Lactiplantibacillus plantarum: one gene and its partner. The protein of the gene in region 1 binds, or shares a complex with, the protein of each later gene. Links are inferred from orthologs where the notes say so. Each region holds a gene or a part of one and is shown on either strand. Other genes may lie near its edges.

Region 1 (7,818 bases):
GCTGGTGCGAAGTTTTTTACTGAATTGACTCACCAGATATTGCATTTTAAGACGTGGGTGCGTACAATATGTAGTGTTGCTTTTAGAGATAATCAAAATTTTGACGTGATTAAAAGGAGAGACGCCCCATGCTTGTAATGTCAGGAACAATCGGTGCCGGCAAGACGAGTTTAACGCAGTTAGTGGCTAACCACTTTGGTTCTAAAGCGTTTTACGAGTCAGTTGATGATAATCCCATTTTGCCGTTATTTTATAAGGATCCTAAGAAGTACGCCTTCTTATTACAAATCTATTTTTTAAATAAACGGTTAGACAGTATTAAATCAGCTTTTGCTAACGATCTGGACGTCTTAGACCGGTCGATTTTTGAAGATTCATTATTATTTCATTTGAATGGTGATCTTGGCCGGGCGACGAATACCGAAGTTGACATTTATGATTCATTATTAGATAACATGATGCAGGAATTGCCAGAAGCGTCTCATCAAAAGAGTCCTGATTTACTTATTCATATCAATATTTCTTTTGATACGATGCTCAAACGAATCCAAAAGCGGGGCCGTTCTTACGAACAAATTGATCAAGATCCTGATTTATATAAATATTATCAGACTTTGAATGAACGCTATGACGACTGGTACGCTAATTATGATCATAGCCCGAAGATGCAGATCGACGGGGATCAGCTGGACTTTGTCGCCGATGCGGATGCGCGTAAGGAAGTCATTCGGTTGATCGACGAAAAAGTGGCTAGTTTAGGCTAGTTGCCTTTTTAGAATCAATGTTTTATAGTAGACAGTGAATATTAAACACGGCGCGTTTTTAAGTAGACGTTCAGAGAACCGGTGGGTGGTGTGAATCGGTAGTCGAAACTCCGGCGCGACAATGTGGGCAGGTAATACTGCACGGCACGGCCGTTATCCGTTTAAGGGTGGGATTAATCATGATCCTGAACTTGGGTGGTACCGCGAATCGCAGTCTCTTCGTCCCAATTGGGAGGAGAGACTGTTTTTATTTACGATTAAAAGTGAAAAGGAGACGTCGTTATGTTAGATGTTAAAATGATTCGTCAAAATCCAGATTTTGTAAAAGAACAGCTTGGTCATCGGGGTGTTGCTGCGAGTGACATCGATGATTTATTGGCCGCTGATGAAAAGCGTCGTGAATTGATCGCCAAGAGCGAACAATTGAAGTCGACGCGTAACCAAGTTTCAGGCGAAATTTCACAGAAGAAGCGGAACAAGGAAGACGCTAGTGCCGAAATTGCAGAAATGCAAAAAGTTAGCGCCGATGTGAAGACGTTGGATGAAGAACGGCGGACAGTTGATGCCCAAGTTCAGGATATGGCTGCACATTTACCAAACATGCCCCATCCCGACGTACCAGTTAGCTTGAAAGAAGAAGATGCCGTTGAATTACGTCGAATCGGGACACCACGGCATTTTGACTTTACGCCGAAAGCACATTGGGATATCGGTGAAGATTTAGGCATCTTAGACTTTGAGCGCGGTGCTAAGGTTTCTGGTAGTCGTTTCTTATACTACGTGGGCGATGGTGCTAAACTGGAACGCGCCGTTTACAACTTTTTCTTAGACCAGCACGAAGCTGAAGGGTATACGGAAGTTTTGCCGCCATACATGGTCACTGATGAATCTATGTACGGTACCGGCCAATTTCCTAAGTTCAAGGAAGACGCTTTCCAGATTACGACGCAAGATTTGACGTTGATTCCAACGGCCGAGGTGCCATTAGTCAACTATTATCGTGATGAAGTTATTCCCGCTGAAAAATTACCAGTTTACTTTACGGCCTTATCACCAGCCTTCCGTGAAGAAGCTGGTAGTGCTGGTCGTGATACGAAAGGCTTGATTCGCTTACACCAATTCAATAAGGTTGAAATGGTTAAGTTCACGAAACCAGAAGATTCATGGGATGAATTAGAGAAGTTGACCAACAATGCCGAATCATTGCTAAAGAAACTTGGGTTACCATATCACGTTATTACGTTAACGACTGGTGACATGAGCTTCACAGCTGCCATGACACATGACTTGGAAGTTTGGTTCCCAGAACAAGACAAGTACCGGGAAATCTCGAGTTGTTCAAATTGTACTGATTTCCAAGCTCGGCGGGCGCACATTCAATATCGCGATGACGATGGCAAATTGCAATTCGTTCATACTTTGAACGGGAGTGGCTTAGCTGTCGGTCGGACCGTTGCAGCTATTTTGGAAAACTATCAAAATGAAGATGGGACGGTTACGATTCCAGATGTATTAGTTCCATATATGCACGGTAAGACGAAGATTGAAAAACAAGGTTAATTGAGATGAAGTTAGCGAACTCGCAGTGATGCGAGTTCGCTTTTTTTGCATAATTAATGAGTATTAAAGGGAACTGTCGATTTTAAAATGTGAGTGGAAATAACGGCCGAGTTGACTAAATAATTGCGGGACGGGCAGAATGTCGGGAGAACATTTCAGGCGCAAAAGGGCGAAAAAGCTGGGTTTACTGAAATTTATTCACCTTTTTTTGAAAATAGGGTTTGCTATTTTCGGCTACCGTGCTATAATATTTCTTGTCGGAAAAATATAACTTGTTTATCCAGTAAAAAGTATATTTATCCATTTATTTGAAAAAAGTTGTTGACAAGTATTCAACATGATGATAAAGTTAAATAGTTGTCAAGGCATACCAGTAAGAACTGTTTGAACCGGCAACAAGGCATGATTAACATCATGCGGGTGTGGCGGAACTGGCAGACGCGCTAGATTTAGGTTCTAGTGTCTTACGACGTGGGGGTTCGAGTCCCTTCACCCGCACATGCCGACTTAGCTCAGTTGGCAGAGCATCTCACTAGTAATGAGGAGGTCGGAGGTTCGAATCCTCTAGTCGGCATTTACAATTTAATAGCTTTATTATGCGGAAGTAGTTCAGTGGTAGAACATCACCTTGCCATGGTGGGGGTCGCGGGTTCGAATCCCGTCTTCCGCTTTTAATTTGCCGGGGTGGCGGAATTGGCAGACGCACAGGACTTAAAATCCTGCGGTTAGTGATAACCGTACCGGTTCGATCCCGGTCCTCGGCATTTTAAATAAGCACCCATAGCGCAATTGGATAGAGTGTCTGACTACGAATCAGAAGGTTGTAGGTTCGACTCCTACTGGGTGCATTAGTATCGGGAAATAGCTCAGCTTGGTAGAGCACCTGGTTTGGGACCAGGGGGTCGCAGGTTCGAATCCTGTTTTCCCGATCGTTTAACACAGTCTTAGTTAAGTGCTAAGGCTTTTTATTTAATTTTCTCGGGAAGTAGCTCAGCTTGGTAGAGCACTACGTTCGGGACGTAGGGGTCGCAGGTTCAAATCCTGTTTTCCCGATTACGGTTAAACCAACTAATCCAGTCATTTGGCTGGATTTTTTTTATGGCCTTTTTTGTAAGCAGGGGTGTTTCAACGGTCAGGGGACACTTTTGCGACGTTACTCACTAAGTCAGCCATGTGAAGAATACGGTGGTTGTGACTCATAATCCCGACAAGGCAACAGCCACTGTTAGTCATGAGCTCGGAGAAATTAGTCTCGGAACTGCTGTTCATCGTTGTGATACCAGTGCCCATCGCCTGCAATGAGGAGTGACTCAACTTGACATATTTTAAATAGGTAGTTCAATGAATATGGAGACCTAATAATTTAATCATTATGAGGTTCTAAACGGTTGAATCAATTGAAAGCAAACGTTTGGCGTGCTATGCTGTAACAACCGTTAAGCACATGCTAGTCCGCGGTTTGGGTGAAATTCTTTGCTTTTTTCCATTATCCTCGTATAATAATAGTCAATATTAGTCAAAGATAATGAAAAGGGTGAAGCACATGCAAAGTCAAAATATCTCGGATATTATTGAAAAGTATTTAAAAAGTATTTTGGCGGACTCGGAGCATGTTGAAATTCGACGGTCAGAAATTGCCGACCTTTTCAACGTGGTACCCTCACAGATTAATTATGTGATTAAGACCCGGTTTACGATCCAAAATGGTTACTTAGTTGAAAGTAAACGTGGCGGTGGTGGTTATATTCGCATTGAGAAGGTTAATTTGGTCGATGATGCTGATGTGTTGGACGCCCTCATACAGGTGATCGGCGATTCAATCACACAACGAGATGCTTATGCGGTCGTCCAAAGTTTATACGAGGACGACGTCTTAAATCGTCGAGAAGCGCAATTGATTTTAGTGGCGATTGACCACGAGACGTTAGGATTAACGGACCGGGATTTAGAAAACAGTCTGCGGGCCCGGATAATTATCGGAATCTTGAACCACTTGCGTTACGAAAGCTAAAGAAAGCGAGGAATCGCAATGGATAACTTATTTACACCTAGTGCCAAAAGTGTGCTGGTACTGGCACAGGAACAGGCCAAATATTTCAAGCATCAGGCAGTTGGTACGGAGCATTTGCTATTAGCATTGGCCATCGAAAAGAATGGAATTGCTAATAAGGTGCTACAACAATATGCCGTTAGTGAAGATGACATTCGTGAAGAAATCGAACGGTTCACTGGCTATGGGACGTTGAGCAATGTTGGCAAGGATACTTACTTGCCATATTCACCAAAGGCCAAAGAAATTTTGTCCGTTGCCGGTGATGAAGCAAAACGGCTCGGTGCCAACAAGATTGGAACGGAACATTTGTTGTTAGCGATGCTCTCTGATGAAAGTATCCTTTCCTCGCGAATTTTAATGAATTTAAACTTAGATCTAGGTCAGACGCGTAAAGTCGTTCTTCGCAAGCTAGGTGTCAGTGACGCCATGAGTAAGCGCAAGGGTAACGCGGCTAATCGCGGTGGCAAGAAGACTGAAGGAACGCCAACCTTGGATTCTCTGGCGCGCGATTTGACCCAATTAGCTAGTGAACAAGAAATGGACCCGGTAGTAGGTCGTTCCAAGGAAGTCAAACGGGTCATTCAGATCCTGTCACGGCGGACGAAGAATAATCCGGTCTTGATTGGTGAACCTGGGGTTGGGAAGACTGCAATCGCCGAAGGTCTAGCCCAAAAGATCGTGGCCGGTGATGTGCCAACTGATATGGCAGATAAGCGCTTGATGATGCTCGATATGGGATCATTAGTCGCTGGGACAAAGTATCGTGGTGAATTCGAAGACCGCCTGAAAAAAGTGATTGATGAAATTTACAACGATGGCCATGTGATCTTATTTATCGATGAATTGCATACCTTGATTGGTGCCGGTGGTGCTGAAGGGGCTATTGATGCCTCTAATATTCTGAAACCCGCACTTGCACGAGGGGAACTCCAAACGATTGGGGCAACCACTTTAAATGAGTATCAAAAGTACATTGAATCTGACGCTGCGTTGGAACGGCGTTTTGCAACGGTCATGGTCAATGAACCGACCGAAGACGAAGCCGTTGAAATCTTAGATGGACTACGGCCACGCTATGAAGAACATCATCGGGTTACGATTACGGATGAAGCTGTTGATCAAGCAGTCAAGCTATCCAGCCGGTATATCAGTGATCGTTTCTTGCCTGATAAGGCCATTGACTTGATGGATGAGGCGGCAGCTAAAGTCCGCATCGATCAGATGGATCAACCAACGAAGCTATCCAAGAACCAGGACAAGTTAGCGCAACTGCGTGAGGATAAGGAAACAGCGATCGAAGCACAAGATTTTGAACAGGCCGCTGATATTCGTAAGCAGGAGATGCAACTGAAGCAACGCCTAGATCGAATCGAAGCTGACCAAGACGCCGAAGTGACTGAGGGGGCAACACCACACTATGATTTACAAGTCACAGGTGAGGATATTGCTCAGGTCGTTGCCGAATGGACCGGGGTTCCGTTAACGCAATTGCAAAAATCTGAAAGTGAACGCTTAGTTAACTTGGAAAAGATTTTGCATGAACGGGTTGTTGGACAGCCAGAAGCCGTATCCGCAGTGGCTCGTGCTATTCGCCGTGCGCGCAGCGGGTTGAAAGATCCGAGTCGGCCAATTGGTTCCTTTATGTTCTTAGGACCAACTGGGGTTGGTAAGACGGAGCTAGCAAAAGCCTTGGCAGCAGCGATGTTCGGGTCTGAAGATAATATGATTCGGATCGACATGTCTGAATACATGGAACGCTATTCGACTAGTCGTTTGATTGGCTCGGCACCTGGTTACGTTGGTTATGACGAGGGCGGTCAGCTGACAGAGAAGGTTCGCCAGAAACCATACTCGGTCGTGCTATTTGATGAAGTTGAAAAAGCTCATCCGGACGTCTTTAACATTTTGTTACAAGTTTTGGATGACGGCTACTTGACGGATTCTAAGGGTCGGAAGGTAGACTTCAGAAATACGATTCTGATTATGACGTCGAACCTTGGGGCAACCACACTTCGTGATGAAAAATCAGTTGGTTTTGGTGCAACTGATAAGGCCAATGACTACAATGCGGTTGCTGCGACGATTCGAGCAACGTTAAAACAGACGTTCCGCCCAGAATTCTTAAACCGGATCGACGAAACAATCGTCTTCCATTCATTGAATAAGGAAGAATTACACGAAATCGTTAAGTTGATGTCACAAGAAATTGTTGATCGAGTGGCCCAACAAGGTATCAAGATCAAAATCACTCCGGCTGCCATTGACGTGGTTGCGAAGGCTGGCTTTGACCCTGAGTACGGAGCACGACCAATTCGACGGGCATTACAGACTGAAATCGAAGATCGGTTGAGTGAAGAATTATTGACCGGCGCGATCAAGGTCGATGACCAAGTTACGATTGGTGCTAGCAAGGGTACCATTACAATTAATATTAAAAACCAGCCTAAGGCAGATGGTCGTTCGACCGTTTCCTCAAAGTAGGCGCGATTAAATTAAAGATGACGCTTGAAGTGGTAGTCCACTTCAGGCGTCATCTTTTAGGTTCAATCGGTATTAAGATGCTACCCACTGAAGTGAACTGTAGGATCTGAGGCTGGTGGTTCGGTGCTGATTGGTGTAAATTATAATAGGAAATAAAGTCAAGAAAGAAGATGATAACATGGCGACACGAGCCGAACAGATGGCGAAGACGCACCAGGCGATTTTAGGCACAGCCCGGGAACTGTTTTTAAGAAATGGGTATGATGCGACAAGTACGCGCGACATTGCGAATGCGATTGGCATTACGCAGCCCGCGCTTTATCACCATTTTAAAGATAAAGAGGTCATCTTTCTGGCTGTCATTACGACGGTCGGTGCGGAAATCAAGGCTGGCATTGAAGCGATTCAAGTCCGTGCGGATTGGTCTCCGTTGGATCAATTAACAGAAGTCTCGCTATTACTAACGCATAAGCATCCGGCTGATGTCTTCACGTTAATTCATTCCAGTTTCAAAGCATTAACGCATGAACATATTCGCGAGTTGGGCGGCATATTTGTTACTGATTATGTGAAGCCGATTCAAACCGTTTTTGAGCAACCTGACATGCAACTACATGTGGGGGTCACACCACAGATGGCGACGAATTTCTATATCACCAGCTTGAGTCCATTGTTTAACAGTTTTCATCAAATCGGTGATCCTCATGCTGACGAGCGGACCCGCGTTCAAACTCTTTTAAAGATGATCTTATACGGGGTTGCGAGTGAACCAGAAAACTAATGGCGGCAGAGAAGTCTACTAGTTGACAACTAACGTTATTCGATGTATATTATAACTTGTCTGTAACCGTGAACTCGAGCGAACGCGCAATCTATTGTCTGTGCGGCTCGTTAATATAAATCCAAAAATAGTCAACTTAAGCGACTATTTTTGGTTTTTTTATGCCTAAAATTCGGTCA
Region 2 (7,634 bases), 330 kb from region 1 along the record:
CTCGTCAAAACGGTTGCAACTAACTGTCAGATTGACTTAGACATGTTCATGGAAGATCGGGACAGTGACTTGGCGAAACAGGCCTTTCATGCTGATCAGCGGCTTGCATCTGAAATGAACATTACCGAAGCATCGTCGGCCGTCGTTTTTGATTGCGACCAATATGATTATGGTGTCTTGCTAGAACATTTTAATTACACGACTCTTTTTGACTTAGTCAATGGCAATCTGGATCCTTTTCAAGATGCAACTCGGGCAACCAATGCCAGCTGTGCTAGCCTTGCCAACGCACAATTACACGTTTTATAATTCCAGTAATTGCAATTATTCAACTGGTCCTACCAGTCAAAAGCACCCGACGATCATTTTCGCCGGGTGCTTTTGACTGTATTTACCTTTTATAGCTGCCAGAATAAGCCTTCTGGACTCGGCAGCTAACACCCTAACTGATAAGCGGGTCAGGTGTAAAATAAGCGTCGGGACCGAACATCCTGACGCTCATTGTGCTTGCTTTTATAACTGGTTAATCTTGGGTGACCAACTGTTCAAATTCATTTAATCGTTCTTCAAATACCTCGAAAGCTGCATCAAGATAATCAGGCTTGGTCATATCAACTCCAGCTCGGTGCATGACATCGATTGGGAAAGCAGATGAACCAGCTTTCAAGTAACCGAGATAATCCGCAACAGCATCTGTCTGTTGCGTACTAATACGGTCAGCCAACGTTGAGGCCGCTGCAAAACCCGTGGCATACTGATAAACATAATAATTGTAATAAAAATGCGGGATACGGGACCATTCGTCGGCAATTTGCGGATCACTGACGACGGCGTCACCATAGTAGCGTTGGTTCAACTGCAAATAATGTTTTGACAAGCGATCGGCAGTCAAAGCCTGACCTTCTTGATCTTGCTCATGAAGCCACTGTTCAAACTCAGCAAATTGCGTCTGCCGGAAAACGGTGCCTTTAAATCCATCTAAGTAGTAATTCAAGACATACGCCCGCATTTTTGGATCTTGTTCAGTCGCTAAGAAATAGTTCGTCAACAAGTTTTCATTAGTCGTTGAAGCAATTTCCGCCACGAAAATTGAATAGTCACCATACTGATAAGGCTGATGATGTGTCGTGAAGTAAGAGTGCATACTGTGTCCCATTTCGTGCACCAACGTATATAAATTATCAATATTATCCTGCCAGTTCAACAGCATGTATGGCGCGGTATCATACATTCCTGACGAATACGCCCCGCTACGTTTGCCTTGATTTTCCACCACATCAATCCACCGTGAAGCAAACGCTGTTTTGACGTGTTTGAGATAATCAGAGCCCAAAATTTTGAGCGCTTGTAAAGCAGTTGCTTGAGCCTGCTGGTAGGAATAGTTGGTCGTCGGCTTGGGTGCCAATGGCGTGTACATATCATACATATGCAACTGATCAACTCCGAGCAGTTGTTTCCGTAACGCAACATACCGGTGCAATAAGTCCAAATGCTTGTCAACGGACGTGACTAAAGAATCGTAAACCGCCGTCGGAATCTGATTGGCAGCAAGTGCTGCCGTCCGCGCATCTGGATAATGATGAGCCTGGGCAACAAAATTGTGTACCTTGACTTGGCTAGCTAAAGTCGAAGCAAGTGTTCGCCGGAACTGGCCGTATACTTTATACAGTGCTTCAAACGCCTCTCGCCGAACAGCCGGATGAACGGACTCAAGTAACACCCCATAAATTCCTTGTGACAATTTGACAGGGTTGCCGTCGTCATCCTTTACCGTTGGAAATTGAAAGTCAGCGTTATTCAGTACACCAAAAGTTTTCGCAGAAGCACCAAAAATATCACTAGCGCCTGCGAGTAAAGCTTCTTCGCTTTCAGACAGAACGTGTCCCTTTTGCAACCGGATCGTATCCAACAAATGCCGATAATCACGTAAATCGACGTTTTCATCAAGGTACGTATCCAATTCGCCCGGCGTTAATTCCAAGATTGCTGGTTCGAACCAGGCAGTCGCTGCGGATACCTTGGCAGTCAAACTACTAGCTTGATCGTCTAAAGCCGCATTGGTACTATTGCCAGTATCCTGGTCACTTTTCAGACTTGCGTATACCGCCACTTTCTCTAACCGACGATACAGCGCTAAAACAGCCTGGATGCCAGCCAGCACCGTGTCGGCCGAGCTTGTAAACGTTTCTTTAAGCGCAGTGACGGTGGGGATTGCAGCTTTGACTTGTGCAATATCCGCCTCATACGCGGCCTGATCTGCATAAATGGGCGTCAAATCCCACGTCAGTTCTTCAGGAACGGCCGAACGGGTCGGCAATTGTTTGGTTGCTACCATGCAAATTCCTCCAATTATTTCAATATAGCACTAGATTACCACAGATTGCGCCTATCGCGGTAGCATCTGTTCCGGAATCAATGTTTGCGCCATCGAAGCTGGCCGGAATTCACATGCCACTCAGTTTTCTGCCAGTTTATCACTTGCTGCTCGCTAAGCATCGTAATCATGGTCGTTATCAGTTGTTGTATTAACGTGCCTCGTGCTTGCAGGCAGGCACGCCGGGCAAGTAATGGCCGTAATTGGGCCCAGATCAATGCCTCTAATTGTGGCCCAGTAAGCCGTCCGGACTGTTGCCGCAGTGCAAAAAAGACGTGGGCGTGCCAGACCAGATATGGTACCGATAACAGCGGTAGTTGCGGCACAGTGGGCATCGTCCACGTCGGTAACTGGACAATCGTTCCTCCGCGTTGATAGCAAGCCACTTGTAACGCATCAAAACCACGTTGATGTCGAAGCCGTGCCAACATTAACTGTTGATAATAATGCCGTAAATGCGTGTCCGGCAAAGTTGGGGTGTTAATTTTAGGAGCCAATTGGCGAAAACGTAACACCGACTGGCTGCGCGTATCCAGTCGAATCGTTTGATAGGTCAGCGGTTCCGTATCCAATGTCAAGACGTGATGCAATAAACGAACACTAGTACTTTGAGTGTCCAAAAAAAGTAGAAACAGGCCCCACCGTTGCTGGTACTGCAAAAACTTCAAAGCCTTGCTATTGAGGTGCAATTGTCGCTGATAGGGGCGTCCCAACAACCATAACACTTGATAGCCATGCTGACGATAGCCCTGCGTCCGAGCTGCGAGTCGCTCCACTGACAAGGGTGAACACTGAAATTCTAACGCGAGTGGTTGCGCTGTACCTCGTCGAACCAAGATATCCGGGCGCTGATGTATCTCTGGCAAACCAGCCTCTAAGCGCACCGTATAACCACTGGCAGCGAACCAGGTCGCTAATTGTTGTTTACCACGAAGATGTTCCGTTGTTTCCCCTTCAGAGAAAGCATCACAATCCGTGGCATGGACGTGGGCAAAATGTGGCACGATCACTGCCCCCCGTTTCAATCGCACCGGCTGCACACATTCTGGACAGTAATATTCTATTTGGCGATCAGCCGTCGCCGCATTAACGAGTTGATGCTGGGCATCCATCGCGATCAACATGATGGTCCCTCCCTTCAACAACTAATTACGTCATTAAAGCCAATTCTCACGCAAACCCATCATCATTTATTGACCCCGAGCAGCACCCGTCTTTTGGCAAAGCGTCCGGCAGGCAGATTGTTTATCCGTGGATACAAAAAAGCCTTAACATTACGAATAAACGTTATGTTGAGGCAATTAACTGCTATTTAAAATAGTGCCGGATGGTTTCCAAAGCAGCATTAGACATGATCTTTTCACCATGTTCAAGTAGTACGTCAGCTGAAATATTAGCTAAATGGGCATATTCCAAGGCTACTGCGACATCATCTTTGATAGTGGCCGTTGATGATTGATCGACAAAGAAAACCAGTTCTAGATAATATTGGTCGCGATACTTGAATAAGTTAGACGCGAGTCCCTCTGGCCGGAATAATTGTGCCAATGAAACAAGATCCTCAAATTGATCGAATTTCAACACGTATTCCTTAGTTGGTGTATCAGGATCATCCAAATACGGATCGAGATCATTAGTGTCCTTAGTTGGATTATGTGCAATACCTTGTCCATCTTCAACCTGATTCGTATCCGTCTGCATCAGTTTACGCTTCAAATAATCTGAAACATCATCTTGTGAGTCGCTATCATCCGATTGGTCGGGTGACTGAGTTGCTTTAGCAATCGTATCTTGTAAATTATCACTGTTTTTGCTAATAAATAATTCTAAACCATTTCGGTTTGGTAATACTTGGAAAGTTACGGCATCATTGTCCTGAAATTGATGATCAACATCAACTTCCTCCAAGATGCTATAGAAGAAACTTTCAATTTGCTTATGATTCCCTAGTAAATCTAGTACGCGAATACCGCGTTCATTGAGATCATCATTTCCAATAACGACGCGAATCGTATCTTCGTTGATGCGTTCCATCTCCATTACAGATCCACCCCTTTCTAAGTGTCAAGGGCCATAATCACTATCACAATTCTAACTTATTTCAGTTTATTGTAAAGTAATCTATCTGAAAATACAAAAATTGGCCAATTAGTTAAGCTAACTAGCCAATGATAATCACATATTTGCTAATTGTTGTGCCCGTAATAATTCTAATGTCCGAATTCTTCGTGGCAAGAAGCGGCGAATCTCGTCCTCATTGTAACCAACTTGCAGCCGCTTCTCATCAAGCATAATTGGTCGACGTAACAGACTAGGATCATGAGTAATCATGTCAAACAATTCATTGAGTGACAAATCATTAATATCAACGTTCAGTTGTTGAAAGGCCTTTGAGCGAGTGGAAATAATTTCTTCCGTCCCTGATTCAGTCAGTTGTAGGATCTGCTTGATTTTTTCAATTGAAAGCGGTTCGGTAAACAGATTGTGTTCTTGAAAATCAATGTCGTGTGTCTGTAACCAAGCCTTGGCTTTGCGACATGAGGTACAACTTGGTGCGGTATATAAAATAACCATCCTGGGTCCTCCTTGGCATCGTTAATCAATTTTATAACATAATTCATTATACGCTACTCACTTTTAATTGTGAATAGGTTTAACAAAATTAATTTATTTAAAACTAATAATATAAAATACAATTATTCGATATATGTATTTTTTCTATTGAATAAACCGCTTTTATAGTCATTCTTGTTATTAATTAATTCGTATACAATTTAATTATGACTTATGATATCAATAATCTATTAACGGTAAACTGACAGAAAAAGCTTAGCAAAATAATTTGCTAAGCCCTATCATACTAGCCAAGATTCAATTGTAAAAACTTTTGAGCAACTGTCACTTGAATGTCATTACCGGCGGCTGCTTGTGCTTCTTGTTGGAGTTGTGTAAATGAGACATCTTGTGGCAAGTGTGTGAGCAATAATTTTTTGACGCGGGCATCTTTGGCAATTTTACCAGACTGTGCCGACGTCATATGCCACATTTTACCAGTTTTATCTGCGGCAAAATTCGTATCAGTCATCAATAACTGTGCCCCGGCTGCGAAAGTCGCTAATTCTGGCAAATAAGCCGTATCGGCGGAAAAGACAAGTTCTTGCCCCGTCGCTCGCTCGACCAACTTAACGGCATAGGCTGGAACTGGATGTTTAGTCGGTAAAAAGCTCACATCAAACGGCCCAATTTGATTGACAGCAGCCGGATCATAGGCCCGACCTTCTGTGGCATTCGCCCAGGTCAAGGCACCAAAGTTAAGTGGATCAGCGGTGTGCCCGTAAATCGGCAGCACGGGCGTCTTCCGTTCACCAGCACGCAACTGCCAGTAATATTGTAAGACCCCAACGTCCGCCGTATGATCGTGATGATAATGAGTCAGGAGCACACTATCGAGCTGTAAGGGGTCTAAAATCTCTTCTAAGGCGTTTAGCGCCCCCGACCCACAATCGAGCAATAAATGGTAATCACCGGCTGTAATCAGGTAAGAACTCGTACCCACGCCATCGTATGGATAACCACCATAGTAACCAAGAACTGTTAGTTTCATTATTGACCATCCCTTCATTTCTCTGTCCACTTCTATTTTAATATAGCACCAAGAAAAAATGAAACCAACAACTTAACATATTTTCAATTATTTTGAAAAACACGTATAATAATAGATGTAATAAATAAGGAGTGATATTGATGAGTGGAAAGATTGCAGCAACATTTGGGACACGTAAAATTCTAACCATGATCCAACAACAAAATGCTGATCGTGACTTGTTATTAATGCAGGCCAACGCCACTGAAGATCGCTATATGCTACTCGATTTAACCGGCGAAAAAACCGTTTTTTCAAGCCCCGTAACGTATGACGTTTTACTTTCAAAAGGATCAGCTGACTGGCATGGAATGACAAGTTTCATCTTCATTGATTTACCGGAAGAAGAACAAAAAGTCTTTAAATCTAAGTTTAGTAGTTTCCGACACGATTATAATAAGCCAGATGGGCTGAAACATTTTTGGATCTTACGTGAGTCCAAAAATAATTCAGCCTTCGTGATTGTCACAAATTGGCATAGCGACTCCGAATATGCTGTTTGGCTGCGAAGCGCTTCATTCAAGCCATTTGCCAAGTACATCACCTCAGATTACGGCTACCACGAAAGTCGCTATTCATTTGTACGTTCATTAAAATCATAATCATCCGGTATTGGATATTTCAAGTCGCTGCAGTGATTGAACTGCAACGACTTTTTTCATGAATATTACTTTTACTCAACACTGCTAAATCTCATCAGTTGATATATAAGCCTCGTTCACAACATCACATCGCAGTCAGAACCAACATATGTCCCGATCAGTGTGATCCTAAAGAATCTGCCGTCAGCTTTAGTTGAGCAATCGTGAGCCCAATCAGCCATCTGTTGAATGACACCCACCCTATTTACTGATTACAGTGCGCACCTCTTTAGGTGATCTCGTCAAACAGTTAATATTCTGAAAACACAAAAAAACGTCATTCATCAACGAATGACGTTTGTGACGGTCCGTACGAGACTCGAACTCGTGATCTCCTGCGTGACAGGCAGGCGTCCTAAACCAACTAGACCAACGGACCAATTGCGGGAGCAGGGTTTGAACCTGCGACCTTCGGGTTATGAGCCCGACGAGCTACCAGACTGCTCCATCCCGCGATAATATAATGACCCCTACGGGATTCGAACCCATGTTACTGCCGTGAAAGGGCAGTGTCTTAAACCACTTGACCAAGGGGTCATATTTTTAAATGGTACAACGGAGAAGGAGGGATTCGAACCCTCGCACCGCTTGCGCGATCTATACCCTTAGCAGGGGCACCTCTTCAGCCACTTGAGTACTTCTCCAAAATGGGCCTAAATGGACTTGAACCATCGACCTCACGCTTATCAGGCGTGCGCTCTAAACCAGCTGAGCTATAGGCCCAAAAAAAGCGGGTAACGAGAATCGGACTCGCGACAACAGCTTGGAAGGCTGTGGTTTTACCACTAAACTATACCCGCAGAATACAGATATGGCGCGGGACGGAATCGAACCGCCGACACATGGAGCTTCAATCCATTGCTCTACCGACTGAGCTACCGAGCCATTGTAGCCATTTAGAACTATTAACTTAACGGTCCGTACGAGACTCGAACTCGTGATCTCCTGCGTGACAGGCAGGCGTCCTAAACCAACT

Evidence for each region.
Region 2: the proteins of E5260_RS11275 (region 1) and E5260_RS09515 are in contact, whole or in part, in a solved structure (PDB 3PXG), measured with the Bacillus subtilis proteins. The link is inferred for Lactiplantibacillus plantarum from one-to-one orthologs.

The regions. Positions count from the first base shown.
Region 1 is NZ_CP039121.1:2,379,891-2,387,708, reverse strand. What follows is about bases 3,964-7,105. They hold E5260_RS11275 (ATP-dependent Clp protease ATP-binding subunit), read left to right. Parts: upstream 3,964-4,353; coding sequence 4,354-6,858; downstream 6,859-7,105. Other genes in these bases: E5260_RS11270 (TetR/AcrR family transcriptional regulator), read left to right, coding at 7,037-7,105; E5260_RS11280 (CtsR family transcriptional regulator), read left to right, coding at 3,964-4,335. Also shown: E5260_RS11325 (deoxynucleoside kinase), read left to right, coding at 129-764; serS (serine--tRNA ligase), read left to right, coding at 1,047-2,324; more of E5260_RS11280, read left to right, coding at 3,868-3,963; more of E5260_RS11270, read left to right, coding at 7,106-7,639. UniProt on the Bacillus subtilis protein: Competence gene repressor; required for cell growth at high temperature. Negative regulator of comK expression. May interact with MecA to negatively regulate comK.
Region 2 is NZ_CP039121.1:2,050,607-2,058,240, forward strand. The notes cover bases 2,549-5,506. They hold E5260_RS09515 (adaptor protein MecA), read right to left. Parts: upstream 4,415-5,506; coding sequence 3,683-4,414; downstream 2,549-3,682. Other genes in these bases: E5260_RS09510 (competence protein CoiA), read right to left, coding at 2,549-3,498; spxA (transcriptional regulator SpxA), read right to left, coding at 4,550-4,948; E5260_RS09525 (MBL fold metallo-hydrolase), read right to left, coding at 5,235-5,506. In the rest of the region: E5260_RS09500 (DsbA family protein), read left to right, coding at 1-309; pepF (oligoendopeptidase F), read right to left, coding at 524-2,335; more of E5260_RS09510, read right to left, coding at 2,413-2,548; more of E5260_RS09525, read right to left, coding at 5,507-5,978; E5260_RS09530 (antibiotic biosynthesis monooxygenase), read left to right, coding at 6,119-6,619. UniProt on the Bacillus subtilis protein: Enables the recognition and targeting of unfolded and aggregated proteins to the ClpC protease or to other proteins involved in proteolysis. Acts negatively in the development of competence by binding ComK and recruiting it to the ClpCP protease.